One region of the Vibrio sp. MA40-2 genome, then DNA from elsewhere that is predicted to be linked to it. Evidence: riboswitches for the same ligand, from Rfam matches in the RefSeq annotation. Region 1 holds a riboswitch; each other region holds the start of a gene.
The links. A riboswitch is a leader RNA that binds a small molecule or an ion and turns the genes downstream of it on or off. The one in region 1 is predicted to bind thiamine pyrophosphate.
Positions count from the first base shown of each region.

Region 2: it holds a riboswitch for thiamine pyrophosphate, as region 1 does, so the genes downstream of both, thiB (thiamine ABC transporter substrate binding subunit) here and thiD (bifunctional hydroxymethylpyrimidine kinase/phosphomethylpyrimidine kinase) in region 1, are expected to answer to the same signal.
Region 3: it holds a riboswitch for thiamine pyrophosphate, as region 1 does, so the genes downstream of both, thiE (thiamine phosphate synthase) here and thiD (bifunctional hydroxymethylpyrimidine kinase/phosphomethylpyrimidine kinase) in region 1, are expected to answer to the same signal.

Region 1 is NZ_CP178628.1:1,704,076-1,714,312, reverse strand. It holds gene ACLKML_RS15385 (hypothetical protein) at 1-232, shown strand, start outside; gene glyA (serine hydroxymethyltransferase) at 323-1,573, opposite strand; gene ACLKML_RS15375 (YitT family protein) at 1,921-2,520, shown strand; gene ACLKML_RS15370 (amidohydrolase) at 2,726-3,877, shown strand; gene ACLKML_RS15365 (MliC family protein) at 3,922-4,221, opposite strand; gene gmhB (D-glycero-beta-D-manno-heptose 1,7-bisphosphate 7-phosphatase) at 4,324-4,878, opposite strand; gene ACLKML_RS15355 (hypothetical protein) at 4,962-5,120, opposite strand; gene metN (methionine ABC transporter ATP-binding protein MetN) at 5,223-6,257, shown strand; gene ACLKML_RS15345 (methionine ABC transporter permease) at 6,247-6,924, shown strand; gene metQ (methionine ABC transporter substrate-binding lipoprotein MetQ) at 6,956-7,765, shown strand; TPP riboswitch at 7,999-8,109, shown strand; gene thiD (bifunctional hydroxymethylpyrimidine kinase/phosphomethylpyrimidine kinase) at 8,194-9,066, shown strand; gene ACLKML_RS15330 (ABC transporter ATP-binding protein) at 9,059-9,811, shown strand; partial or broken gene ACLKML_RS15325 (ABC transporter permease) at 9,942-10,237, shown strand, end outside.
Region 2 is NZ_CP178628.1:638,510-648,746, forward strand. It holds gene ACLKML_RS10445 (PhoH family protein) at 1-1,241, shown strand, start outside; gene ACLKML_RS10450 (class I mannose-6-phosphate isomerase) at 1,388-2,404, opposite strand; gene ACLKML_RS10455 (mannitol dehydrogenase family protein) at 2,631-4,091, opposite strand; gene thiQ (thiamine ABC transporter ATP-binding protein) at 4,368-5,093, opposite strand; gene thiP (thiamine/thiamine pyrophosphate ABC transporter permease ThiP) at 5,080-6,669, opposite strand; gene thiB (thiamine ABC transporter substrate binding subunit) at 6,674-7,657, opposite strand; TPP riboswitch at 7,706-7,836, opposite strand; gene ACLKML_RS10475 (flavin prenyltransferase UbiX) at 7,930-8,547, opposite strand; gene mpl (UDP-N-acetylmuramate:L-alanyl-gamma-D-glutamyl-meso-diaminopimelate ligase) at 8,622-10,010, opposite strand.
Region 3 is NZ_CP178628.1:992,217-1,002,453, reverse strand. It holds gene ACLKML_RS12245 (hypothetical protein) at 1-238, opposite strand, end outside; gene ACLKML_RS12240 (multidrug effflux MFS transporter) at 351-1,535, opposite strand; gene ACLKML_RS12235 (LysR substrate-binding domain-containing protein) at 1,637-2,578, shown strand; gene ACLKML_RS12230 (aminopeptidase P family protein) at 2,644-4,431, shown strand; gene thiH (2-iminoacetate synthase ThiH) at 4,512-5,627, opposite strand; gene ACLKML_RS12220 (thiazole synthase) at 5,635-6,399, opposite strand; gene thiS (sulfur carrier protein ThiS) at 6,402-6,614, opposite strand; gene ACLKML_RS12210 (HesA/MoeB/ThiF family protein) at 6,615-7,370, opposite strand; gene thiE (thiamine phosphate synthase) at 7,360-8,595, opposite strand; TPP riboswitch at 8,763-8,862, opposite strand; gene crcB (fluoride efflux transporter CrcB) at 8,906-9,289, opposite strand; tRNA gene ACLKML_RS12195 (tRNA-Asp) at 9,547-9,623, opposite strand; rRNA gene rrf (5S ribosomal RNA) at 9,716-9,831, opposite strand; rRNA gene ACLKML_RS12185 (23S ribosomal RNA) at 10,128-10,237, opposite strand, start outside.

The DNA.
Region 1 (10,237 bases):
CGAGTTGTGCAACACTGAAGTTAGCACCTATTCTGTAAGTGATGATGGTCGTGTAAGAATAATCTGCGCAGATGACTCTAAGTTCACTATGAACAGTGAAGCAACACTAGAAATTATGCGCGATATTAATATTGATTATTGTACTGGTGAAGGCTTATCTAAGTTCAACGAAAGTCGTCGTTATTACTCATTTCAATGTAAATCAGGTACGACGCTGAGTATTAATAAATAATTGAACGACAAATTAGCTATAGTAAAAAGTACAAAAACAAAAAACGCGAACTTATTCAGTTCGCGTTTTTATTTTTATAATAATTAAAACCTATGCGTATACCGGTAAACGCTTACAGATTTCTAATACTTTTTGTTTGGTCGCTTCAATCGTTGCTTCATTATTCACATCGTCTAAAACATCACACATCCAACCTGCTAATGCCTTCGCATCTTGTTGCGTGAAGCCACGACGAGTAATTGCTGGTGAACCGACACGAATACCAGAGGTAACAAATGGGCTGCGAGGATCGTTTGGCACAGAGTTTTTATTCACCGTAATATTTGCAGCACCCAATGCAGCATCGGCTTCTTTACCTGTAATACCTTTGTCAATCAGATCAACAAGGAATAAATGGTTCTCAGTTGAACCAGAAACAATGTTATATCCACGAGCGATAAATTCAGCCACCATTGCTTTCGCATTTACCACCACTTGTGCTTGGTACTCTTTAAATTCTGGTTCCATTGCTTCTTTAAACGCAACCGCTTTACCAGCAATAACATGCATTAGAGGACCACCTTGCCCTCCAGGGAATACTGCAGAATTTAATTTTTTATACATGTCTTCACCTGCGTTTGATAAAATCAAACCCCCACGAGGACCTGCAAGTGTTTTATGGGTTGTTGTGGTAACAACATGCGCATAAGGAAGCGGAGTTGGGTATACACCCGCAGCGATAAGACCCGCAACGTGAGCCATATCAACAAACAAATAAGCATCCGCTTTATCAGCAATTTCACGCATACGTGCCCAATCAACGATCTGAGAATAAGCAGAAAAGCCACCTATAATCATTTTAGGTTTATGCTCTAAGGCCAATTGTTCCATTTCGTCATAATTAATCTGACCGGCTTCATCAATACCGTAAGGAATAACGTTGTAGTGTTTACCAGAAAAATTTACCGGTGAACCGTGAGTAAGATGTCCGCCATGAGCCAAGCTCATACCTAAAACTGTATCACCTGGCTTAAGTAGGGCCATATAAACAGCGCTATTTGCTTGAGAGCCAGAGTGTGGTTGCACGTTTGCGTATTCACATTCAAATAGCTGACATGCACGATCTATGGCAAGTGATTCGGCTTTATCGACATATTCACATCCACCATAGTAACGTTTGCCCGGATAACCTTCGGCATATTTATTCGTTAGCTGAGAACCTTGAGCTTCCATAACTCGTGGGCTGGTGTAGTTTTCTGAAGCGATTAGCTCGATATGCTCTTCTTGACGAAGAGTCTCTTCCTGTATTGCAGCATATAACTCTGCATCATAATCAGCGATGTTCATGTCACGCTTTAGCATCTGTATCTCCTGACTCAGATAATCTGAATTTGCAAAAAAACCACACTACCAACTAACGCAAACGTTTTCGTTGGTATTCTAAGTTGCGATATTCTACCTAATTTGATCTATATCAGAAAGTAACTTAAGTAAAATAATCATGTAAATTTTTCATATTGTACCTGAACAAAGTTAATAACAAATTTTTAGCTTAAGCTGAAGAGTAAAAACCGCTAGATAAAAGAAAAATTTACAGTGTGTAAATTGTAGATTACACCCTTTAGTCATTAATTTTGTCTTCAAGCTACCGAAATGATCAATTTTTATCTAATATTCCAGCTAATTAATACAACTTAAATAGGCAAGTGATGCAAAAACACTCAATCAAGGAAGACTGGGTCGCAATACTAGTTGGTACGTTTCTAACCGCTCAAGGCGTTTATTTTCTTCAGTCTGCAGAACTCATTACAGGAGGAACTGCCGGATTATCGCTATTGCTATCTCAAGTCACTTCATTTTCATTTGGTTTTCTTTATTTTACCGTCAATATTCCCTTTTTCCTGCTAGCTTGGCAGCGTTATGGTTACCAATTTGCACTAAACAGTGTGATATCCAGTGCGCTGGTTTCTGTGTTTGTTGATCACCTTGATATGGTGATGATAATAGAATCCGTTAACGAGATTTACTGTGCGGTTGCAGGTGGTGTACTGATCGGTTTAGGCATGTTAGTGCTATTTAGACATCGCTCTAGTCTTGGCGGCTTTAATATTTTATGCTTATTAATCCAAGATAAAGCGGGTATATCAGTAGGAAAAACACAAGTCGTTATTGATTTAGTTATCGTTCTTGCTTCTTTCTTCTTCGTCTCACCATGGATAATTGCCATATCGATATTAGGCGCGATAATCATTAACTCTGTTTTAGGTATGAACCACAAACCTTCTCGCTATATTGTGACTTACAGCTAAGATTGTGACTTACAACTAAGATTGTGAGTTACAGCTAAGGTTGTCTGTCCTCGACGGGTAATTAACCTCTATTTAATAACGACCGAACCGTCGACTCACAATATAAGTTACGATACTGAAAATAACCAACAGCACAATAATCATTGTGCTGTTAGTTTTTCTAGGTAAAGTAAATAGCCACAAGCCATAAACTAGGATTAACCGCATGGATAGCGTATTAACCTCTGTTTGTTTCGATCCGATTGAATTTAGAAAGAAACTGCATCGTACTCCAGAGTTATCTGAACAAGAACAGCAAACATCCACACAGATTGCCACACAATTAAAAGCATTTGGTTTGTCACCAATAGAGCATATCGGTGGATACGGTATTATCTGTATTATTGACAGCGGCACCAAAGGCGAAACGACGTTATTTCGAGCCGATTTCGATGCTTTACCAATTTGTGAGAATAATCATCACGATCACACATCGCAGAACTTGGGAGTAATGCATGCGTGTGGTCATGACGGTCATACTACTTCACTGCTTTTAGTCGCGCAGCAGCTCTCAACTCATCCACCAAAAACAGGCAAAGTGATCTTGCTCTTTCAACCTGCGGAAGAAATTGGCACGGGAGCAGCAGCAATGCTGCTTGACAAAAACCTGAAAAACTTAAAGGTAGATAATGTCTTTGCTTACCACAATCTTCCTGGTTACCCTCTCGGCCAGATATTAGTCAAAGAGAATACCTTTGCCTGCGCATCTACTGGTGTGTTAATCAAACTAGAAGGTAAAACGTCACACGCAGCAAGGCCAGAAAATGGTATCAGCCCATGCGCTGCAATGATGGAAATAATCGACTATTTACAAACAATGCCTGAAAGTTATTCTCAAGCTTTCACTTTAGTCACGATCGTACATGCGCAACTTGGCGAACAAGCATTTGGGGTATCACCAGGCGAGGCAAAAGTAATGGCGACCATGCGTAGTGATTGCAACCAAACCTTTGCTAACATGAAAATAAATCTAAGCAAAAAACTAAAGGAACTCAGTCAAGATCATGGCATTGACGTAAGTTTAAACTGGGATGAACCTTTCAACGCTACGGTTAATTCAAATCGACATTCACGACTTATTGAACAACAAGCTAAAAAAATCGGAATGTCGGTACAACATTTACAACAACCCATGCGTTGGTCGGAAGATTTCGCTGAGTTTTTACAACAATGGAACGGGGCTCTATTCTGCATAGGAAGCGGGGAATCCCATCCAGAACTGCATAACCCTGATTATGATTTTCCTGATCAACTATTGAAGACCGCCAGTGATGTGTTTATATCGTTGATAGATACGTTACATAATGACTCAAGATAAGTGATCAATAAAGCGAGTTCCGACTCACCGAGTGACCTCGCTTTTTAATAATCCATAGTGCAATTAACAAAGGCTTCCGAGCCAAGTGTTAGCATAGCATCTGACCCCTTTAGCCAAACTTGTAATGCTTGATCTGTACTTTCATATTTACTACCAGAGGCCGCCGGTATTTGTTGCAAAGGAATGCGCTTTTTCGACATCTGTATTTCTGCGGAGAGTTCACCAGTCTGTAAGAAACTGAATTGGGAGCCGTTATCACAAATATACCAAGGTGTTACAGGATCTTTAGCACTACAGCCACAAAGAACTAAAAACACAACCAAGCCAAAACCATAATGTTTCATCTTCACAAATCATCCTTTATTTTTGTCGTCTTTGCTTATTTCTAATTCAAACACGCTTGTTACTTAAGGGGCTGTTGCCATCATTAATAGCGCTTCAAGATATTATTTTCCCTCTAAATACTCGGGTACATCTTTAATACTGTCAACTACCGTAGTTGCAAGCGTTTCCCCTTGTTCTGTCACCGGTTTACCAGAGCGTACCAAGATTTTAGTCCCGACACCGGCAGCTTCAGCAGCCATCATATCCTCTGCTTTATCACCAATCATAATTGATTTTTCCATATCAATTTTCAAGAAATCACGCGCCGAAATAAACATTCCAGGCTTAGGCTTACGGCAATCACAATCTTGTTTATATTCACCAATGCCATGCTCTGGATGATGCAAGCAATAATAAATACCATCAAGTTCTACGCCGTTATCAACAAAATTCCAATCCATCCATTCGGTTAACGAAAGAAATCTATCTTCGCTGAACATACCACGGGCAACACCAGATTGATTGGTCACAAGAACCAACAAGTACCCCATTTGTTGCAGTTTCTTGGTCGCCTCAAAAACACCATCGATAAACTCAAAGTCATGTTCATCATGAACATAACCGTGGTCCACATTAATGACACCGTCGCGATCTAAAAATACTGCTGGTTTAGCCAAAATATCGTCCTCAAAATGTATATCTATCGAAACAAAATGTATATCTTCGAAATTATTGCACGCTTTAACTTGCTAAGCACTAATTATCCTTTATTGGTTTTTTCTGTGCTACTAGCAATTAATATGGATAACTCAACCAGCACAATAGATTGTAAAAAACGGCGGCAATCGATCATCAAACCAATAAATGAAATGACAAAAAAAGATTTTAGACGTCTAGACGTAAAAATATCTATTGACATAAAAACGTGATCACCATAGCATCGTCTCTTATTATATAAAGTTAACCAATATACAAAGTTAACAAGAACTTTATTCCAACTATTCTGCTTAGGTTTTATTAAATGATTGAAATCAGCAATGTTAACAAAGTTTTCTACCAAGGCTCAAAAGAGATTCATGCCTTGAAAAACATCAATTTATCCGTCCCGCAAGGAACCATATTTGGCGTTATAGGGTCTTCTGGTGCCGGTAAAAGTACACTCATACGTTGTGTAAACATGTTAGAAGCACCGACCCAAGGTAATGTTGTCGTAGATGGTGTAGATTTAACATTGTTGTCAAAGTCGGAGCTCAGTAAAGCTCGTCGTAATATCGGTATGATTTTCCAACATTTTAACTTGCTTTCGTCCCGCTCTGTTTTTAACAACGTTGCATTACCACTCGAATTAGCAGGAATGGACAAACAGACAATCTCGCAAAAAGTAACCGAACTTTTGTCATTAGTTGGGCTGGCCGACAAGCGTGACACCTACCCTGCCAATTTAAGTGGTGGTCAAAAGCAACGTGTTGCTATCGCACGTGCGTTGGCTTCTGATCCTAAAGTATTGCTCTGTGATGAAGCGACCAGTGCTTTAGATCCGGCAACCACTCAGTCTATTCTAGAGTTACTTAAAGAAATAAATCGCAAGTTAAACATCACTATGTTGTTGATCACCCACGAAATGGACGTTGTGAAAGGTATTTGTCATCAAGTGGCTATTATTGGAGATGGTGAGTTAGTAGAAAAAGGCACGGTTGGTGATATTTTCGCTCATCCAAAAACCGAACTTGCTCATGAGTTCATTCGCTCAACACTCGACTTATCGATTCCGGAAGATTATCAAGCCAGATTAAACCAAACCCGCATTCAAGGTAGCCACCCATTGATTCGCTTAGAGTTTACTGGTGAAACCGTTGATGCTCCGGTGATGAGTCAAATTGCACGCCAATTCAATATTGATGTCAGCATTTTAAGTTCTGATCTCGATTATGCAGGTGGCGTTAAGTTCGGCATGATGGTTGCGGAATTTTATGGTTCAGAAGCAAACGACAATGCGGCAATCGAATTTCTGAAAGAACACAAAGTAAAAGTAGAGGTACTTGGTTATGTCCTTTGATTTAATTTCACAATGGTTAAGTCTCAATAGTAACCTGCTCATCGGAGCAACATGGGACACTCTCTATATGGTTGCCGTCTCTGGTGTCGTTGGGTTCGCTATTGGTATTCCATTGGGCGTTATTTTACACATCAGTAAAAAAGGCGGTTTAGCTGAAAACACCAAACTAAATTCAGCCCTTGGTGCTATCGTCAATATCGGTCGTTCTGTACCGTTTTTAGTTCTAATGGTTGCTATTATTCCCGTTACGAAAATATTAGTCGGTACGTTTATCGGCACCACAGCCGCTATTGTTCCATTAACCATTGGCGCTATTCCTTTTGTTGCTCGTCTTATTGAAGGCGCTTTGCTTGAAGTACCGAGTGGCTTAGTAGAAGCGGCGCAATCAATGGGAGCAACACCAACCCAAATTATTACTAAAGTACTGCTTCCAGAAGCACTGCCGACCATCGTTAATGCGGTCACTATTACATTAGTTACATTGGTGAGTTATTCGGCCATGGCAGGCACTGTTGGCGGTGGCGGACTGGGTGATGTTGCTATTCGCTATGGGTTCCATCGCTACGATGTAGTGATCATGGCTGTCACTGTTGTGATGCTAATTGTACTGGTTCAAATCATTCAATCCATTGGCGACGCACTTGTTAGCCGAGTAGATCATAGATAATAAAAAATCAAAATATTGTAGGAGATGTAATATGAAATTTAGTCTAAAAAATATCCTTATTGCCGCGACAGCAGCATCTACACTTGTCCTTGCTGGCTGTGGTGATAATGAAGTCGATGCTAACAAAATCAAAATTGGTGTAATGGCTGGTGCCGAAGCTCAAGTTGCCGAAGTTGCAGCAAAAGTAGCCAAAGAAAAATATGATCTTGACGTTGAACTTGTTACGTTTACCGATTATGTCACGCCAAACGCAGCATTAGACGATGGTTCAGTCGACATCAATGCCTTCCAACACAAGCCATATCTTGATCAACAAATTGCTGATCGTGATTACAAATTAGCAATAGCGGGTAACTCTTTTGTTTATCCAATTGCTGGCTATTCAAAACAAGTGACTTCTGTTGAACAAATTACCGATGGTGCACGTATTGCAGTACCAAATGACCCAACAAACCTCGGCCGTTCTCTACTATTACTAGAACAACAAGGCCTACTTAAACTGCGTGCAGATGTCGGTCTTTCAGGTACGGTTCGTGATATCGTAGAAAACCCTAAAAACATTACTATTGTCGAACTTGATGCCGCTCAATTACCACGCTCATTAGATGATGTAACGCTTTCTATCATCAATACAACTTATGCAAGCAGCATCGATCTTACTCCAGAAAAAGACGGAATTTTTGTTGAAGACAAAGAGTCTCCATACGTTAACCTAATCGTCGCTCGTACTGACAATGTTGAATCTGAAAAAGTGAAAAACTTTGTTAAAGCATACCAAACTGACGAAGTATTCAACGCAGCCTCAGAAATCTTCAAAGGTGGCGTAGTAAAAGGCTGGTAAGGCTTGTTATTAACGACATAATTGCTTAATAAGCTTAAACGATACGCTAACTAAGCAACACCACTCCAAAGCCGGATGAGTAAAATCATCCGGCTTTGGTATTTTTAATATTCCTTAACTATTCACCATTTCATTACCAATACCATTCAATTTTCCCGACCATTTTTTATATCAATTTTAACTTCTTTGACTTAAGGCATTGTTTTGTTACACTCTGGCGGCAAATAAAATTTAGATATTAGTCGGGGAGCTAACGGCCACAGGCCTAAGCTGAGACCATTTCGATGGGACCCGTTGAACCTGATGCAGTTAACACTGCCGTAGGGAACTAGTAGCCATACCGAAATGTTATGCTGGTATTTTCTGCTCGCATACCCACCTTCCGTTAGCGGCTGTTATTCCTATACGTGCAAGTTTAGGAATCCTATATGACAGCGAAAAATACAACGCCTATTGTTTTAACGATTGCCGGATCAGATAGTGGCGGCGGTGCCGGAATTCAGGCAGATATCAAAGCTATTTCTGCGACTGGTAGCTATGCCTGTTCAGTTATAACTGCTCTGACCGCCCAAAATACCCAAGGCGTAAGTGGTATTTATCCGATTGCTCCAGAATTTGTCGCTCAGCAGCTCGATGCTGTATTTACCGATCTCAATATTCAAGCAGTAAAAATCGGCATGTTAAGTGACGTAAACGTCATCAAAACAGTGGTTACAAAACTCAAACAGTATCAACCTAAATTTTTGATTGTCGATCCGGTAATGGTGGCAACTAGTGGTGATTTATTATTAGAAAAATCAGCAATTAGCACGCTTAAATCACAATTACTTCCTTTGGCGAATATCATTACCCCTAACCTTCCAGAAGCCGCAGCCTTAACTGGAGAAGCCGTTCCCACCACAGAGCAACAAATGAATGCGCTTATCGATAAACTCAGAGCATTAAATACTGACACGGTTTTACTTAAAGGTGGCCATTTAACCAACAGCAAAAACAGCACCGATCTGTTGATCAGTAGTAATACCGTCACGGCCATCCCTGCTACAAGAATAGCAACCAACAATACTCATGGTACCGGCTGCACTTTATCTTCTGCTATCGCGAGCTATCTAGCACAAGGCAACGAGCTACTGCATGCTGTAACACTAGCTAAGCATTACATAACTCAAGCAATCTTACATGCTGATAATTTACACATTGGCCAGGGTCATGGGCCTGTAGACCATTTTTTCTCGAAACACATTACGTCATCTTCGCAACAAATAACATCTGCCTTGCTACAAGGAGAGCAAAATGGATGACAACACACTCATCAACTTATCCAACATAAGCCTAAATTATAAAAATGAACAACAGCTTGTTTTTTCTGAATTGAATATGCCCATTACACAAAACCAATGGACTTGCATTTTAGGAAAAAGTGGCTGTGGCAAAACATCTTTACTGCGTTTTTTAGCAGGATTACTAGATGACCAGATTAATTGGTCCGGCACTATGCACACCAACCTTTCAGGCCATATAAGCCAACATGTCGCTTATATGGCGCAACAAGATTTGCTATTACCTTGGCTTAATGTTGTCGATAATGTCTGCCTTAGTTTTCAATTTGCTAATAGACAACTTAGCCAATCAACCAAACAAAAAGCCATCAAACTGATCGAACAAGTCGGTTTACTTGATCATATTCATCAATTTCCTGATCAACTTTCCGGTGGAATGCGTCAACGCGTTGCGCTAGCAAGAACACTCATGCAAGACAAACCATTAGTTTTAATGGACGAGCCCTTTTCAGCATTAGATGCGGTCACTCGTTATCAGCTACAAAACCTAGCCGCCCATATGCTTAAAAATAAAACCGTTCTGCTCATCACTCACGATCCACAAGAAGCCCTACGCCTAGGCGATCACATTGCTCTCATGCAAGGAAAACCAGCTTCTGCTTGCACTTTTCCAACGCCAAGTAATCCCCCACCACGAATGCTGAATGGCGAAATTGCTGCATTACAACAAAAACTGATCGAGCAATTGGAGAAAGATCATGTCTAATATGAATATTGTTACTAGTAAAATTAGTGAGAATAAAGCGAGTCAAAATCCAGCGAACGATCAGCGGCTCAAATCGGCGCAAAAAAAAAGCACGAGTAAATTAGTTCAAGCGGCAACTACTGTGTTGCTTACCTTAGGACTATGGCACTTCATTGTTGTTATTTTCAAGTTACCTTCTTTTATCTTACCCTCTCCACAAGCAGTGTTTAACACTCTAATAAAACGGTCCGATACACTGTTATTCCACAGTTGGATCACAATGCAAGAAATCCTATTGGGGCTGATTTTAGGCCTTGCAATGGGACTATTCTTTGCTCTGCAGATGTTACTTTTTCAACCAATAAAGCGTTGGTTACTGCCGATTTTAATTGCCAGCCAGGCTATCCCTGTTTTTGCCATTGCCCCTATTTTAATGCTCTGGCTTGG
Region 2 (10,237 bases), 1.1 Mb from region 1:
ACAGCAAACGAGATGTAGCACGTGATGCTCGAGTCGCTATTCGCGCTTTAGAAGACATATTTCGCGATGCAACTCCAGAACAAATTTCCGAAGGCATTCCATACTCAAAAGAGATCAGCGCAACAGGAAGTATTGCCATTCTGGCAGATTTTGGCTTACAAGAAACCGTTAAAGCATTCGCCGATAAAGCAGGTGATAATCGTATATTAAACGCCGTATTATCTCTCCAAAATAAGAAGTCATCACGAGATGTTGTATTAGTAACCAAAGATATCAACATGCGCTTGCGAGCGAAAGGAGCTGGAGTCCGTTTTGTTGAAGATTACCGTTCTGACCAATTAATCGATGATGTGCAATACTTAACCAAAGGTTTTTATAATTACACAGGTAACTTTTGGCAAAATTTAGACAATGTCGATAGCTATACCGTTGAAGGCCGTACTTATCATTCAATCGATAAAGCGGCGTTACAACCAACCTATATAAACCAATATTTGATCGATGAAGAAACAGATTTTGCAGGGAGAGTAGAATCAATAAAAGATGAGAAAGTCACAATAAAGGATCTCAGTAGAGAAAGAATGATGCATAGAAAAATCTGGGATATTACGCCGAAAAACATCTATCAATCAATGGCATTTGACGCTTTAATGGACCCAGAAATCGATCTTGTTATCTTAACTGGCGCAGCAGGTAGTGGAAAAACTTTGCTAGCAATGGCTGCTGCATTGGAACTTTCTATCGAAAAATTTCAATTTGATAAAATAATCGTTACCCGCAACACTCCCGATATTGGCGAATCTATAGGCTTTTTACCAGGAACAGAAGAAGAGAAAATGCTGCCCTGGTTAGCAGCAGTGACCGACACACTTGAAGCATTACACAAGCACGATCATTGTAGTGAAGGCTCACTCAAGTATATTTGTGAGAAAGCGAATATTCAATTTAAATCGATTAACTTCATGCGCGGTCGTTCTATTCAAAACGCCTTTGTTTTGTTAGATGAATGCCAAAATCTAACCGCTTCACAAATTAAAACCATTATCACCCGTTGCGGAGAAGGCACCAAAATCGTTTGTTCCGGTAACTTAGCACAAATCGATTCACCTTATTTAACCCCCGTAACCTCTGGGCTTACTTATATGGTGGAACGCTTTAAAAACTTTGAAGGCAGTGCCAATGTGCACTTGAATGGAGTAGTAAGAAGCCGCTTGGCGGAATTTGCAGAGGAAAATTTGTAATTAACCGTCTCACGATAAGTTATTAAACGCTATTCTGAGATGCCTTACGGTATACTCAGAGTAGCGTTGTTGTTTTATCAATAATAGAAGTAATGAAGATCAGGCAGCGAACAAAAATACATCATCAGCATAACGGTTACACAATATTACTCTGCGAGTGGAGGATAACATTCTAAAATTTCTACACCGTCACTCGATTCTATAGTAATAGAGTCGATACCATGTGGGCAGAAAAATTTATCGAATCGAGTTAAATGCGTTTGTTCACCACCACAAGTAATCGTGCATTCACCATTAACGATTAAACCAATATAGAAATCTGGTTCCGATTTGTCCACCACACCTTTAATCACCGATTTACATACACGAAAGCTTTTGGTTGCTCTGGAATCCACCAGTGATTCTTTATGTGATTGCTCATTATACTGAGTCAAAAATAACGGTGTTTGTTGGTATCTTTGGTAAACGTCTTGTTTGGATACCTGTTCAAAGTTAAACACATCTAAACAAAAATCCAGATCGCGACTCATAAATCGAGCTTCTTCAGGCATAACATAGCCTGACTTTTCAAATTCAAAACGCACAGCAAGATCAGAAGGTTCCATTATCTCAATAATGAGTAGCCCTTCTCCAATGGCATGAGGAACCCCACCAGGAATATAAAAACTATCTCCCGGTTTTACCTCTATTTTCTCAAAACAATCGCTAATCGCATCAATATCCTGTACTTCGATCATTGATTTCAACTTGTCCCTTTCAGGTGGGTGTTGAAAACCTAGATAAATATAAGGTTGCTCAACCTCCTCTCTAGCTTGCAGAACATAATAAGCTTCGGCTTTACCACAAGGCGAATTCAAACTTTCCTGAGCAAACTCTGCGGTAGGGTGAACCTGAAAATGCAATCGAACGGATGAATCTAGATACTTAACCAGCAACATAGGATTGTTGCCAAATTTGTCTACATGATGAGCGCCTAAAAAATAATTAGGATCAGAATCTATTAAACAATCAAACTTAACCGGTTCACCACCAATAATAACCGAGGAAACACCTTCAGAAAGATGCTCTCTTCCTTTATTGGTTGCTTGTGTTGTAGAACCGATCCAATCTTCAGGAAAATGATTATCTTCAGGGGAAGCAACATTAGCAATCTGGTCTAACATTCGTCCACCTGTATACGTTCTCCAGACTCTATTTTGGGTAAAAGTTAGTACTTTTCCTTCATAATTCATTTGTAACTCACTTATTTCTAATGCCAAAAACCTAAGTCACTTTTGCTGATACAAAAAGCTTTATAAATTCAAATAAGAACGATAAACAAGAGCGATTTTTATAAAGATAAACAGCCCAAACAATACCAAAAACATCAATAACTTAAGTAAGGTTAAATTAATCAGACAACAACTGCTTAATCGTTCGTTTCGCCCCGTTAGTGTTTAACAATTCATATTGTTTAATAATTAATGATACAAACGGCTTATCTTTAACTAAGTCCACACTAAAAATAGAACTTATTGCCAGTAGATTAAGTACAATATCGTGGTTGTCTGGGTATTTTTTATAAACGCTGTCAAACTGTTGAATTAATGGATCAACAACATCAATAGATCTACCAAGATCGTCACAGCGTCCTACATATTTCATCCACGCAGCAACGCCTAAGCTCAACCATTTAATTGATTTATGCTTAGCTTGCAAAATGGCGATCGATTCGCAAAATCTAGGTGGCACTTTTTGACTACCATCCATAGCTATTTGCCACGTTCGATGTTTTAAGCTTGGGTTAGAAAAACGTTCAATTAGCATATTGGCATACGCATTTAAATCGATATCTGGTGGCGTATTTAAAGATTCAGCTTGCTCATTCATCATTAGTTCATGCACTGCAAATCGAAAGTCTGGATCGGAAATTACTTCTGAAATGTAGTCATAACCAGCTAGATAACCCATATAAGCCATAAATGAATGGCTACCATTGAGCATGCGTAACTTCATCTCTTCAAATGGCGCGACGTCGGCAACAAACTGAGCGCCTACTTTATTCCACTCCGGTCTTCCATTAACGAAATTATCTTCAATCACCCATTGTCTGAACGGTTCACAAACAACCGCACAAGGATCGTTATAGCCTAAGATAGTCGCAATATCTTTTTCATCTTCAGCTGTAACTGCTGGTGTAATTCGGTCAACCATGGTGCATGGAAATGTGACATGCTGGTCTATCCAAAGACCTAGAGCTGGGTCAATCAGGTTGGCGTAATCTAAGATCACCGCTTTCGCTACGTGCCCATTACTATTGATATTATCGCAAGACATGACGGTAAACGGTTTTACACCACGCTCTTTTCTGAGCCTTAACCCTTCCACTATATATCCAACAACTGAACAAGGCTGTTGAGGATTAGCCAGATCTTTTTTGATCAAACTATTATTAACATCTAACCTCCCACTAAGAAAATCGGCGCAGTAGCCTTTTTCGGTAATCGTCATAGAAACGATAGCAACTTGTTGTTCTATCAATTTAGATATAATGGCGGCAGAACCATCAAGATGGGCATGTAGGGATTCATTAATTGAACTGGAAAGTTTTAATGTATTGGATTCAGAGCCTTTTTCTAAAACATGATAACGATGATCTTGTTGACGTAACTGCTCGATATTTTGTTGACCGAATAAGTCAACTTCACAGATCCCCCAATCTCCACCAGTCAAACTAAGTAACTCACTAGTATAAAGAGCTTGATGAGAACGGTGAAAAGCACCAAAACCAAAATGAACAATGCGACTCTTTAGTAAAGAACGTTGATATATGGGATCTTGTTTCTCTTGTTGATAGTCTTTGTCTAGCATAGTTAAATTGCCTTAGCGATTATTTATTGTCTGATGATATTAATAAAGAAAATATCTCACCACGAAAATTGGTCAACCCAAATTGAATGCAAACGTGATTTTCATCAACCAATTTACTTTTATTTTGTCTAAATGAATAATTATACCGAATAAAAGCACAATAAATAATTACAGGACGCGAATCGGTCGACCAATTCGCATCCTGTAAGTTCTGAAGATTCTGAAGGCTATAACGCTAATAGGCAAATGTTGTAAGGCATAACGCAAGTTAAATGATTATGTTGAAGTAGCTTTATCTGACAATCCAAATTTCACGAAAGCTCGCAGCTTTTCATTTTCATGCTTATCGCTCAATAATGATAATGGCTCATGGACCAATGCTTTTAATTCATCAACAAAGACAAAATCGGTAGCGATCGCCTTTGCATCGCTAACATGATGCGTCACCATGACAACCGTAATGCCTCGTTCTTCCGCCAGTTGTTTCACCAACAACAGCATTTCATTTCTTAAAATAGGATCTAAAGCAGAAAACGGTTCGTCTAGCAACCAAATGGGGTGAGGCTGAACAAAGCAACGCGCTAACGCTACACGTTGTTTCTGACCGCCAGATAGTTTTTCTGGTGTGCGATCTAGCATTTCCTCAATTCCAACCTGTTTTGCAGCAGAGATAACCTGTATTTTTTGTGCGTTTGTTAACTTTAAGCCAGGATGTAAACCCAATCCGATATTTTCTCGAACTGTCAAATGACTAAATAAATTGTGCTCTTGAAATAACATAGAAAAAGGTCTTTCATGCGGTGCCATACCAAGTAGTGACTGATTATTGACTTGTATATCTCCTTTTTCTGGCAATATAAAACCCGCAATCAACGCCAATAATGTCGACTTGCCAGCACCACTCGGTCCCATAAGCGCCACGATACTTTCATCATTTATCGATAAATCGAACTGAAAAATATCTTTATGATAACGATATTGAATACCATCAATTCTGAGCATGCGATCTCCCAAATAAGGTTTCTACCAACGTAAAACTTCCAACACTCAATAAAAGAAGAACAAGCGATACTACAGCTGCCGCTTCCATCTGGTAACTGCCTAATAATTGGTACAAATATAGTGGTAAGGTTTTAAAATCTTGGCTACCAAATAAAGCGATAGCACTTAGATCCCCCATGGAAAGCATAAAACTTATCGTAAAAGCTTGTGCAATGGGTTTTTGTAGCGCTCTCCATTCTATCAATAAAAACCGACGCCATCCTTGCATGCCTAAGCTTGTCGTCAACATCTGGTACTGTTGTATTATTTGAAAAAAAGGTTCCGCTAACGTTTTAATCACATAGGGCAATGCCATCAAACTGTTCACCACCACAACAATGAAGAATGCAAGGCTGTAGACATCAGCTGTTTTTCTTAACAATAAAAATAACCCTGTGCTAATGACTAATCCGGGAGTAACCAGAATAATGGTTCCGATAAGCTCGATGCCATTTGCTAAATGAAACTGACCTTTTATTCGCCATATTCGACTGGTTTGTAATATACCGATGCCAATACACAAAGCCGATATACTGGCAATAAACGCAATACTTAACGACGCTTCTACAGCTTGCCAAAAGCGATTATCTTGTAATACTTGCCATAATTTTGAATTAAAGCCACTAATTACCACCATTACTAATGGTGGTAAAACAACCAATGAAGAAAATAAAATCCAAAAACTATCCCAGCACTGTGCTGCTTTACTTTCGTGAATAAAGCGTATTGGGCGTAAACTTGGTTCAAGCGTTAATATATTTTTCTTACTTACTTTTTGTATTGCTAAAGATAATCCACCACACAACAACATCTGCCATATGGCCAACAACGCGCCGGCTTGTAGATCAAAGTCAAATTTGATCGCCTGGTATATCGCCAACTCGATCGTCGTTGATTTCGGGCCACCACCTAGCGCCATGACTGTAGCAAAACTGGTAAAGCACAGCATAAACACCAAACCACAAACGTGAGGAAGTTGCTGGCGTAGTCTTGGCCATTCAATCCATTTAAACTTATACCAATACCCCATACCGAGATGAGCGCAAAGCTTATGTTGCTCTGCGGGGATCCCTTCTAATGAAAGTAATAGTAAACGACTAGCATAAGGTAAATTAAAGAAGACATGAGCCAATAAAATACCGTTTAACCCATAAATTGAAAAAGGTAATTCATTGTCAAACCAATTGAACAATTTTGCTATCAATCCACTATTGCCATAAATTGCCAATAGACCAAAAACACCAACTAATACTGGTAACACCAATGTGCTAGAAAATAACTTAAGCAATAGAGCTTTACCCATAAACTGTCTTCGCGACAAAGAGTGAGCAACGGGGATGGCTAATCCAACACTAAACATAGTCGATAATAAAGCTTGATAAAAACTAAACTTGGTTACATGCAGATAGTAAGGATCAGAGACAATTTGACTTAGATTGAGGTTAGGAGCGTAGGAAATCAACGCTCCTAACGCCGAAAGCACAAATAAAGCAATACATACCGCAATAATCAGTCCTAATTTCGGCGTTTGATTCATAGGGTTATTTCACTAACGCAGACTGCCATTCACGGATCCACGTTTTACGCATTTTTGCTACTTCCTCTGCAGAATAAGACAACGCTTTTTGTGGGGTAGTCAGAGTTTCAAATCCTTTTGGTAAGGAAACATTTGTAACAGGATACATCCAATTTCCTGTTGGCATTACCGTTTGGAATTCATCACTTAAAATGAAACTCATAAACTGATCGGCAAGTTTAGAGTGACTAGAGTTTTTCACTTTAGCCGCGACTTCCGTTTGCATGTAATGCCCTTCACTAAAGTTAGCGGCAGCATATTTATCGTCATTTTCTGCAATCAAGTGATAGGCAGGTGATGTGGTATAAGACAAGACTAAATCCGATTCTCCCTCTAAAAACATAGAGTAAGCTTCTGACCAACCTTTGGTAACAGTAACTGTCTTTTTCGCTAACAGATTCCACGCTTGGCTTGAATCATCACCATAAATCGACTTCATCCACAGCATTAAACCTTGGCCAGGAGTCGATGTTCGCGGATCTTGATAAATAACCTTCAAGTCATCACGTTTTTCAACCAATTCTTTTAGGCTCGTTGGTGGATTTTTTAAGGTTTCTTTGTTGTAGACAAAAGCAAAGTAACCAAAATCGAAAGGCACAAAGGTGTTATCAGACCAACCATTTGGTAAAATAGTTGCAGAGGTATCAACACTGTGTTCAGCTAACAAACCGGTATTTTTTGCTTCTGCCATCAAATTAGTGTCTAAACCTAAAATAACATCCGCTTTGCTATTGCTGTCTTCTAAACGAAGACGATTTAAAATTGAAACACCATCATCTAAGGCAACAAACTCTAAGTCACAGCCACACTGAGCTTCAAACGCTTTTTCTATTTTAGGCCCTGGGCCCCAATCAGAAGCAAATGAATCGTAAGTATAAACCGTTAATTTATCGGCGGCGAAAGTAGAAAATGAAAGGGTTATTGCTAAAGCTGAAATTGTGTATTTCACTGGGCGCTCTCCATGTCTATGAGCGGCACAGGCTTGAGGGAGGATGTTGATAGATCCTAGCTCAATTCCTACGCCAGTATTATCTGGTTCAGGTGTACGGGTTCTAAGAAAACTTAATCTCAGCCCAATAGTTAGTGATTAATGAAAGCAAATAACCTTGAGCACCCCGATGAGTCGTAGTGATTGTAACCGTAAAGCCATAAAGTTGCTAGCAAGCAAAAAACGACAATAAAGGTAAGATATAACCTATAAAGAGTTAATGAATCATTTGGTTACCGATTATCATATCCCCAGCGCGCGACCAGTTTTTGCTCTATTTCAAGATGGTCTAATATTCTTGCTACCATAAAATCAACCAGATCATCAATGCTGGTTGGTTGATGATAAAAGCCCGGTGCAGCTGGCATAATGGTCACGCCCATTTGCGATAATTTATGCATATTACCTAAATGTAAAGTAGAAAATGGCGTTTCTCTGACAACCAATAAAAGCTGGCCTCGCTCTTTCATAACAACATCGGCAGCTCGTTCAATTAAGTTATCCGACATTCCATGAGCAATTGCTGCCACCGTCCCTACTGAGCAAGGACAAACAATCATTTTCTTTGGCGCAGCACTTCCTGACGCAACAGGAGAAAACCAATCTTCTTTACCGCATACTGTTAATAATTCTGGTTTGCATTTTAAATGCTTCACCAATGCTTGTTTTGCCGCATCGGGACCACTAGGTAACTTTAAGCCATGTTCTGTCGCTAATACCACTCGAGCTGCGGACGAAATTAACAAATACACGCTGTAATCAGCTGCAAGTAAACATTCTAATAAACGCAGTCCATACGGCGCGCCAGACGCACCAGTAAATGCTAACGTAATTGTTTTTTTTGTACTCATGACCATTCTCTATTTATTTTAATCACATTATTCACGACGCAAAATTACAATAAACGTCACCTTGCTATTCCGGTTTATTCCATTAACGTAAGGCCATCAATAATTTTATTGTGTATGCCTTCAAATCCACCGTTGCTCATGACCACTATTTGATCCCCTTTCGAGGCTTCTTTGAGGATCTCAGACACAAATAAATCAATATCATCACTAACAAAGCTCTTCTGTGGTCCGTTATTTGATTGTTTATCTTGTAAACACAACTTAGCGACCTCTTCTACTGACCAATCTATATTATGAGGCTGAAATAAATACACCGAATCGGCCACTGATAATGAATCGGCTAATGTCACTTTATGGACGCCCATTTTCATCGTCGCTGATCTTGGTTCTAAAACCGCGATAATTTTTTTATCTCCCACTTTATTACGCAAGCCTTCTAGAGTTAACCTTATAGCAGTAGGATGATGAGCAAAGTCGTCATACAACGTCACTCCTGCCACCTCACCTTTCAGCTCTAAACGTCTTTTAGTATTGATAAACCGAGACAGGGATTCACAAGCTAAATCCACCGTTACTCCAACATGTCTTGCTGCGGCAATCGCCATTAATGCATTATTTACATTATGATCCCCCACCAAATCCCACGTCACCGTACCAGCTAATTGGTTATGTAAAAACACACCAAACTCACTACCATCTTTGTTGGTTTTTTCTACAGACCAGTCACAGGTCTGGTCACCAATTAATTCTTGTTCACTCCAACAACCTCTTTGTAAAACATTTTGCACCGCAGTATCAAATTTAGGTGAGAAAATACGTCCATTACTAGGCACGGTACGAACTAAGTGATGAAACTGTTTTTTAATGGCTTCAAGATCATCAAAAATATCCGCATGATCAAATTCGAGATTATTGATTACTAACGTTCTTGGATGGTAATGAACAAACTTAGAACGCTTATCAAAAAAAGCACTATCGTATTCATCGGCTTCGACCACAAAAAATGGGCTATTACCAAGACGTGCTGAAACGCCAAAATTACCTAACACTCCCCCGACTAGAAAGCCTGGCTCATAACCACAATCTTCTAAAATCCACGCCAGCATACTTGAGGTAGTGGTTTTACCATGCGTTCCAGACACAGCGAGAACCCACCTCTCGTGGAGAAGAAACTCCTGTAACCATTGAGGCCCCGAGGTATATTTAAGATTATTATTTAATAGATATTCTACACATGGGTTGCCACGACTAAGTGCATTACCAATAACGACTAAATCTGGTCGAGGCTCTAATTGTGATGGATCAAACCCTTCTATAATCTCGATTCCTTGTGACTCAAGTAACGTGCTCATTGGCGGATAAACGTTAGCATCACTGCCCGTCACTTTATGTCCCAACTGCCGAGCTAATACTGCAGCCCCGCCCATAAAAGTCCCACAAATTCCCAATATATGAATGTGCATTAACTGTGTATCCTAAATTTATTCATTGCTGATTATTGTTATTAGTCATTAACCGTTTTCTTGATTATGAATTCAGTCATTCCATATCTATTTACCTATGTACCCATCCACAAATGCACCAACACATTAGCTACTGATTTCTTGTTTAGTTCACAATAATCATTACGGCTTATACAAAATAGTGAATAATGTCTCATAAATAAGTAACCGTGAAACATTTTTACAAA
Region 3 (10,237 bases), 710 kb from region 1:
GCTCAGCCAGTTGTTTCGCCATGTGCTCGACTTGTTCGCTTTTTCGGGATTCAATAACCGTCTGAAACTGGAACACGATATCTCTTAAAGTACTAATTGGCACTTGTTTAGCAGCACTACGAATGCGCTCTTCACTTTGATTACCCAACTCGGTAAGCAACTTACCAAACATTACTTTTTCTGGGGATTCTTCTAATTGCTCTAATACGCGAGCTAATTCATAAGTCGTTAATGACATTAGGGATATATATTTCCAAAGTTAGTTAATTAGATATTTACTATACAAGGTTAAATATACACCTTAATATCTAGTTGGAAAACCAACATTCTATTAATTATAGCAAAATAGTTTAGCTATATACTTTATGCCATTCTCTACCTTTGTTCGTTAATAAAATCAGCAGGCTTGGAGCAATGAGAAACATGTGTAACGAAATTGTCGATTGAGCAGTAAGATCTAACCTATGTACTATACCAACAACTAAACCAGCTCCGCTCATTTGGAATAGTCCTAATAAGGCGGCAGCCGTACCCGCCTTGTCTCCAAACGGTGATAAAGCCTTACCTGCAGCAGTCCCTAATACCAAGGCAAACCCTATTGAAGAAAGAAAGATCGGTATCATAAATGCCCATGCATATTGATCACTAGGTAAAATAATCATCAATCCTCCACCAACAATCATAGTAACTATTCCAATGATCAGAGCTTTATGTGTCCCTTTGTCCATTAATTTTGGTGCTAACAAAGCCGCCGCAATATTTATTGCCGCATTGACTGCAAACCAAAACGTGAACGTATCCATACTTAAGCCCATTTGGTCCATTAGAACAATTGGTGCATTAGTGACATAGGCTAAAATTACAGACATGGCGAGCATACAAAGTGAAGCATGATAAATAAAATTTTGGTTTGAAATGACTGCCCCATACCGAGACAATTTAAATACATTGGTTTTTTCCTGTGCAGGATTAGTTTCCTTCATCGCAAAGAATAACAATATACCGATAGCAACGGAAAATACTGTCATAAAAGAAAAGTTACTTCTCCAACCAAAATGCTGGGTCAGGTAACTACCAAGAATAGGAGCTAAGGCTGGAACAAAACAAATTGCACCATTTAGGTAGCTAATCATTCTGCCGCTTTTGTGTGCTCCAAAAATATCTCTTACTGTCGCAAATGCTGCAACTGATGTGGCACAAGCTCCAAAGCCTTGTAATAATCGAGCAGCCAACAACCATTCAATACTAGACGCTAACCAAGCTAAATGCGCACTAATTCCGTATATAAAAATACCCGCTAAAGCTATTTTTTTTCTGCCTAACTTATCCGCCAATGGGCCCGCAAACAACTGTCCTACTCCCATAGTGAACAAAAACCAAGTTACTGTATCTTGAGCCATTGAATGTTCCACGTGGAACGTATCTGAAATCATCGGCAAAGCCGGAAGATAAATATCGATAGCTAAGGGAGCGAAAAGAACGAGTAGTACTAACAGTACGATTTGATATTTTGTAGAATTGTGATTAGTAGGCATTATATTTCTTCAGGCTATTTTTGGCCTGGCATAGTAATTCTCTACTGTTATGAATTCAAATACTTTATAATCATTATAGTTATTCCCTAATGGAATGTAAGATGAATTTAGAAGCACTAGGTCGTATAGACTTAAATTTATTAGTTTGTTTGAAAGTGTTGTTTCAAGAGCTTAGTGTTACTCGAGCAGCAAACCGCTTATGTGTAAGCCAATCAGCGGTAAGTAAATCTTTAGCAAAACTTCGTAATCAATTTGATGATCCGTTATTTGTTAGAACATCGCATGGTTTGAAAGCAACACCGAGAGCTCTCAATCTTCAACCAAAATTAGACCAACTCATTCACCAATTAGAATTGATTAGCCAACCGGATCTATTTTCACCAGTAACCTCTACAATCAAGTTCAACCTTGCTCTAGTTGAAAGTGCGTACCCACTTATCCTACCCCACTTTCTGCCAACTCTTTTCCAATCAGCACCGTCTGTAAGTATTAATAGCCACACCTGGGATGACAATACTTTCCAAAAACTCAAAAAGGGAGAAATCGACATCGGTATAACAGGTAGAGATATTGATATCGCTGATGCTGCTCTTACTATGCCAATTCCGCACTTCATTAATGAACGTGAAATTTATCGAGATAAACAAATGTGTGTCGTAAGACCTAACCATCCCGCGCTAGGACAAAACTGGAACTTACAACACTACTTACACTCAAGGCATATTCAAGTAAGGTGTGCAGGCAGTGACCGTTGGTTATTAGATTATAAATTAGCAGAACAAGGCTTAATTCGAGATATAGCGATAACAGTACCAGATTTTAATAGTGCCGCAGCTTTGTGCACCTATACTGACTATATTTTTACTGCACCGAGTTATTTTACTAAGCTTGTCGCTGAACATTATGACCTCGTATTACTGCCGCTACCACTTGAGTTTCCGCCCATGGCGTATACACTGTTTTGGAACTCAAACAGAGAAGATGATCCCGCCTTAACTTGGCTTAAAGATCTTATCATCAATAAAACCCAACACCTAAGATAAGCATTGTTATGTTAGATAAATAACCGTGTTTAGTCAGTCTACAAATGCACCTGCAAGGAGTGTTAATGCACACGTCAATTTCACAACGTATCGAAGCTTTACGTCTTTGGCTCACTACAAACAACTATGACGCTATAATTGTCCCACACGAAGATGAGTACCTTGGAGAATATCTTCCCCAGCACAATGAACGTTTGCATTGGGCCACAGGGTTTACAGGTTCTGCGGGTGTAGCTGTTATCACGCAAGACAACGCCGCAGTTTTTGTTGATGGGCGATATACTGTGCAAGTACAAAACCAAGTTCCCGATTCAGTATTCGAATACAAACATCTTATTGATGATCCTTATCTAAGCTGGGTCAACACGCAATTCACCAAAACGGCAATAATCGCATTTGACCCTAAAATGCATTCCGCTAGTTGGTACAGTTCAGCTTCCAGCCTTTTAGACAAACATATATCTTTAGCTGCAGTTGCACAAAATCCAATCGATCAGCTTTGGACAGATCGACCTATTGCCAAGCTAAGTCAAATGCGCTTAATGGACGACAGTATTTCGGGTCAATCATGTAAAGATAAACGAGAGCAAATCAGTGCTTACTTAACAAGCAACGACGTTGATGCCGCGATCTTAACTAAGCTAGATTCCATTTGTTGGCTATTAAACATCCGAGGAAGTGATATATCTCGCCTTCCTGTTTTACTCTCGCACGCCATCATTTATTCCGACGCTACCGTAGACTTCTTTTTAGATTCAAATAGAAAGGTTGACGGGTTTGAAACACATGCAGGTATCGGTGTAACGATAAAGCAGCCTGACCAATTGCAGCAGTGCATTGATGATTTAAGTCACAAAAGAGTAATTCTTGACCCTACTTCAAGCAATGCATGGTTTAAATTAGCAATGGACTCAGCATCGATAAACGTTATAGAAAGTCCTGATCCATGCTCATTGCCCAAAGCACAAAAAAATAACGTCGAGACCGATGGCATGAAGGCCTGTCATGTTCTAGATGGCATAGCGATGGTTAAATTTTTACGTTGGTTAGACGAAGAAGTTGCAGCTGAACGGTTACATAATGAAGCTATAATATCAGACAAACTTCAAGCATTTAGAGAGCAAGAACCTAGCTTAGTAGATTTGAGTTTTGATACTATCTCAGCTGCGGGCGCTAATGCAGCAATGTGCCATTACAATCATAATGATCAATCTACACCCGGAGCACTATCTGTTGACTCCTTATATTTAGTCGACTCTGGAGGTCAATATCTAAACGGAACAACTGATATCACTAGAACCGTTGCTATAGGTACACCATCACTAGAGATGCGTACTTTATTTACATTAGTTTTAAAAGGTCATATCAGCCTAGCCAGTGCTGTCTTCCCGCATGGCACAACGGGTAGCCAGTTGGACGTTTTAGCTAGAAACCATCTATGGTCTAAAGGATATGATTACGATCATGGGACTGGACATGGTGTAGGTCATTTTTTAAGTGTTCATGAAGGACCGCAAAGTATTTCTAAAAAGCCTAATACCGTTGCGCTACTACCAGGAATGGTGCTGTCTAATGAACCTGGATATTATCGCGCTGGTCATTTTGGTATTCGTATCGAAAATCTAGAGCTTGTGGTTGAAAAGAAAACGAACGGTGATTTTTCAGCGCTGGGATTTGAATCCCTGACTCTCTGTCCTATTGACTATAGAAATATAGAGGTGGAATTTCTTACTGATAGTGAACTAAATTGGTTAAACCAGTATCACCAAAAAGTATGGGACGCTTTACACATACATTTAGACCAAGATGACACAAGATGGTTAAGACAAGCTACTATGCCTTTAAGTCGCTAATTTTATAAATTAGCCTCCAGACTTAACATGCAGTACACAAATGTACTGCATGTTTCACGTGAAACACTATCGTTTTTTTGTTATTTTCCAGAATAGACTTTATCCCAGTCAGTCCAAACTGGATGCAGCCCTGCCTTCATAATAGAATCAGCCACGATTAGCGCGCTACGTTCGTCACTTATAGCAAATTGCTCTAGTTCCTCTTGGTTGGAGGCATACCCTCCTGGTTGCGTTTTCGATGCCGCGGACATATTCGTTATCCCTAACGACAGGACGTTATCTCTAAACTTAGGTGACTCCCTAGTTGATAAGGATAATTCAACTTGCTGATTGAATATTCTATAGGCGCAGATAAGCTGAACAAGTTGTTTGTCACTCATATTTGACTTAGGAGTGATACTGCCTTCACACGGCCGTATCCGAGGAAACGAAATAGAATAGCTAGATTTCCAATAATTTCGTTCCATATAATTGAGGTGGGAGGCGGTTAAGAAAGTATCTACTCTCCAATCTTCTAGTCCAATCAGAGCACCAAGTCCAATTTTTTTGACTCCTGCCCTAGCCAACCTGTCGGGAGTGTTAACTCTAAACTCAAAATCACGCTTATTACCTCGTAAATGATGCTGGGCGTAAGTAGATGGATGATAAGTTTCTTGGTAAACCATCACTGCATCGACACCTAAGGACACCAATTCTTGGTAAGCTTGTTGCTGCATTGGTTGCACTTCAAGTGCAACATAGTTAATTCTTTTTTTTATGACCGGAACAACTTGCTTAAAATACTCTAAACCAACTTTGGTTTCATGTTCGCCAGTTACTAATAAAACACTATCAAATTTCATCCCGACAATTACATCAACCTCCTTCTCTATCTCCTCCACAGTAAGAACCTTTCTCTTAATTCTGTTGTCCATAGAGAAGCCGCAGTAAGTACAAACGTTGGCACAAAGGTTTGAAAGGTATAGTGGTATGTACAGCGACATCGTATTACCAAAGCGTGTTCGAGTGATCTGCTGAGACTTAACCGCCATTTGCTCTAAAAACGGTTCTGCAGCTGGCGAAATCAATGCTTTAAAATCTTCTAGTGTAGGTTGCTCAGCCAGCAAAGCTTTACGCACATCATTAGCAGATTTAGAATATATCGATAGGTTTACGTCATCCCAAGCTATAGAGGCTAGCTGGTCGTAATAGTTCATAACTGACCTACTCATCAAGAAAAGAAGTAAGAGGGCTTGATGCCAGAGCTCGCGGAGATTGACAAGCTAAACCCGACTCGTAAGCAATTCGACCTGAAGTCACAGCCATCTTAAAAGCTATTGCCATTTCAACCGGATCAGCTGCTGTCGCTATAGCCGTATTGACCAATACCGCATCTGCCCCCATTTCCATAGCGTAAGCAGCATGTGAAGGTGCGCCGATACCAGCATCGACCACAACCGGAATATTTGCTTGGTCGACAATAATTTTAATAAATTCATTAGTAACGAGCCCTTTATTTGTACCAATAGGCGCGCCTAAAGGCATTACTGCTGCGCAACCTACTTCTTCTAAGCGTTTACACAGTACAGGGTCTGCATGGCAATAAGGTAATACAACAAAGCCAAGTTTCACTAACTCTTCAGCAGCTTTGAGTGTTTCTATCGGGTCAGGCAACAAATACTTGGGATCGGGGTGAACCTCCAATTTTATCCAGTTAGTTTGTAGCGCTTCTCTAGTTAATCGAGATGCAAATACCGCTTCTTGGGCATTCTTAGCACCAGACGTATTAGGCAACAAATTAATGTTAGCAGCCAAAAGTGGACTTAATATATCGTCTTGTTGATCTTCTATGTCTATACGCTTAAGCGCCATCGTTGCTAGCTCAGATCCGGATGCAAGGATTGACTGTGCCATTACACTGCTATTGGCATATTTCCCAGTACCAATAAACAAACGCGATTCAAATGTTCTATCTCCGATTGTAAGCATAATTAACCTCCTGCTATAGCTTGAAATACTGATATTTTCTCAGCTTCAGATACAATGTAACTATCGAGCTCGTTTCGATTAATAATGCGACTTCCGACAGCAACTGCGGAGCCATTCGAGCTCAACCCCATTAACGCAATCACTTCAGCCAAAGACATGTTTTTGGCAACGTTGACTGCTTTCCCATTCACTTCTAATTCGATGTTGTGGTCCACTTAAAACTCCTTATCCATACACACAACGCAATCGATATTCCGCTGCATAACAAACTTATTCCATTTCATATCCAATCCGTCAAAACAATGGAGCTCATTTTGTGTAGTACTGTCTACATTGGCTATCAATCGAATCGATAGCAAAGCTTGCATTGATCCAATCACACCTACGATAGGGCCAACTACTCCCAACGAGGAACAATTGACATTACTTTGCTCTTCCGTGCTAGGAAATAAGCATTCATAGCAAGGTGCGTCTCTATGATTGTTAAAGATAGCAACCTGCCCTTGCCAATTAATTACAGAACCAGAAACCAACGGTGTTCTATGTAATACACAAGCTTGGTTAATCTCTTTTCTAGTTCTAAAATTGTCGGTGCAATCAATGACTAAATCACTAATCATTGTCTCTAACTGTAACCTTTCACCGAATAGGTTTTGGTCAATAGCAACAGCGTTACAGGATGAGTTCAGCGCAACTATTTTTTTACACAAGCTGTTAGCTTTAGAATTACCGATCTCGTGTTCGGAATAGGCAATCTGTCGTTGCAAGTTTGAACTTTCTACTTTGTCGCCATCTGATAATACCAATTTACCGATACCAGAAGCCGCGAGATATAATGCGACGACATTGCCCAAGCCGCCACATCCAACGATTAAGACGCGTGAATGTTTAAGTTTTTCTTGACCACCTAACCCTATTTGCGCGACGGAAATTTGCCGGCTATACCGCAGAAATTCGAAGTCATTTAACATGGTTAAACTCGTCATGGTTACTTTTGTTTGAGATAAGCGTAGACAAATAGCCAACTGTTTTAGTGAGGTCTGAACATTCTGATACCGCTCTAACAACTGCGATACCTGAAACCCCGGTTGACATTATCTGCTCTGCATTTTGGGTATCAATACCACCTATTGCAACTGTTGGTATATTGGGACATTTGGCCTTAATGAGTTGCACATAGGAACTTAGCTTATCCAGACCTTGTGGGTTGGATTTCATGACCTTAGTCGGCGTAGCAAATACATGACCTAACGCAACATATGAGGGAGAAAACTCAATCGCCCGCAGAATTTCATAGTAGCTATGAGTAGAAATACCTAAAGCTAGTCCGGCACAATGTATCGCATTTAAATCTGCACAATATAAGTCTTCCTGACCCAAGTGAACGCCATAAGCACCGTGTTTTACTGCCAGTTGCCAATAGTCATTTATAAATACTTGCGAGTTATAAGATTCGCCCATTGTTATAGCCTGAATGATCAGTTGTTCAATCTGACTAATACTCAATTTGCTATCCTTAACACGTAGCTGGATTATTCCAATACCTAAAGCCAATAACTCTTCTAGTAACGCCAGGTTATCTACTACTGGATATAGCCCTAGCCTATTACTACGAAGCGCCTTGAAATTGATATTTTTGCTATCGAATTTATGCCTACTAGTTTTGACAATTTGTTCTATATCAACAGTCGCATAAGGAAGGGTCAAATGATTCGACCATGTTTCACGTGAAACATTACAACAGACCATAGTATTAGCGACTAGAATTGCATCTTCTAACGCATAGCCAAGCACGACCAGTGAAATAAACCATGATAAGTGTCGCTGATTGAAATCAACTCTATCAGTAACCTGATAGTCATAGCTGATTTTATGAGCTATCTCGTCAAACCAGCTATCAACATAATGTCCTTCATGATTTGGGTCAGGAAAGCCAATAGTTACTATATTTTGACGCTGGATCAAAGCATGGCTAATAGTATTGCCTGGAGAATAACAAAGTTGTAAACAATCTTTTTTTGAAGCGGAGAGCTTACTAAACACTTGGAATTCGAATTTAGAGTAACCGTCAAAAATGGTGAAAATATCGGTATCAACAAGTGTAAAATCGATAGGATGAAGACAGTAGGCTACTTGTAAGTTCTTTGTCAACAAGTCAGAAAGCCACTGAAAATTTCGAGGAATATGGATATACACACTACACCTCTTCCAAGATAAGCTGAAATAATAGAAATAGCGGTGTATAGATAGGTAATAAAAAATGAAGTAAATTATGTGGCATTGCTTTTCCCTAAAGTAAATAAAACCTTGTCGGAAAAGCAACTAATAGGACATAAGTCGTCAGAATAATTGACTTAGGTAAAAATTGGCTTTCGCTTGTTTCCTTCGCAGGTATTATCCTGAATCAGGTTCTACGGATTCCGTTTTCACGGTCTCAGCCAGTTGGCACTCCGACAAGTCCTTCTATTATAGTTAAGCAGTCAAAGCATGCAACAGTTAAAAATAATTAACCTCTCACTAGCAATTGAAAACCCAACCAAGCAGAACAAATACTTAAAGACACATTTAATAATACGTTGAGGCCCATTTTGAAAAAGTCGCCTTGTTGTAACAACAAAACGTTATCCATAGAGAAGGTAGAAAATGTAGTTAGCGCGCCTAAAAAACCTAGACCGATAACTTGACGCCAAGGTATCTGAGATAGCATTTCAGTTTCAAAAGCAGCTATCAATAACCCCATAGCGAACGAGCCTAGAACATTAACAGCAAGCGTACCATAAGGAAAATCTCGACCGAATAAGCTGACGCATAACTCTGAAAGTAAGTAACGAGAACATGCACCAAAAGCCCCTCCTAACGCTATATATCCTAAAATAGAAAACTGTCCCATAAGTAACCAATGATTTATAAAGATAAGCCCATTCTATAGATTTAAGTGAAAATTAACCAATAAAAATCATGTAGCACACAGCATAAAGTTACATACTTTTAAAAAGTTACATGTGTCACTTTAACTGTACCCACAAACAGCATTTAATTTATGAATTATAAGGACAAAGATAAAAAACGTATAGATAATCAAACGCAAAAAAGCCTCAACATTTCTGTTGAGGCTTTTTAAAATTCTTACTAGATTTCAATACCAAATGGCGGAGTGGACGGGACTCGAACCCGCGACCCCCGGCGTGACAGGCCGGTATTCTAACCAACTGAACTACCACTCCACATGGTATTGGTGACACTTAATAAAGTCTTATTGGTACGCTTTATTAATGTTTGCCTTCATCTTCTCTAAAAAAGATAAAAGCGAATTAAAGCCTGGCGATGTCCTACTCTCACATGGGGAAACCCCACACTACCATCGGCGCTATTGCGTTTCACTTCTGAGTTCGGCATGGGTTCAGGTGGGTCCACAATGCTATGGTCGCCAAGCAAAATTTGGTATTAAACCTCCCGCTTGTGATAAAACTCGCTGGACTGCGTTAACTTGTTCTCTCTTTCAGTTACTTACCAATGTAAGCGCCTTCAATCGTTACTCAAGTTGCCTTACCAGCAAACTTTATCCCTGCGCTACCTAGAGCACTTGGGAAGTCTAAAAAACTTGGAAAGCTAATTATAAAAGTCTCATACACATTCAATGTTCTTTATTTGAGTCCACGACCTACACGGATGTAGGAAGTGCAGTAAATTGTCTGGAACAATTTCTGCCAAAACCCCTTGGGTGTTGTATGGTTAAGCCTCACGGGCAATTAGTACAGGTTAGCTCAATGCCTCGCAGCACTTACACACCCTGCCTATCAACGTTCTAGTCTCGAACAACCCTTTAGGACACGTAAAG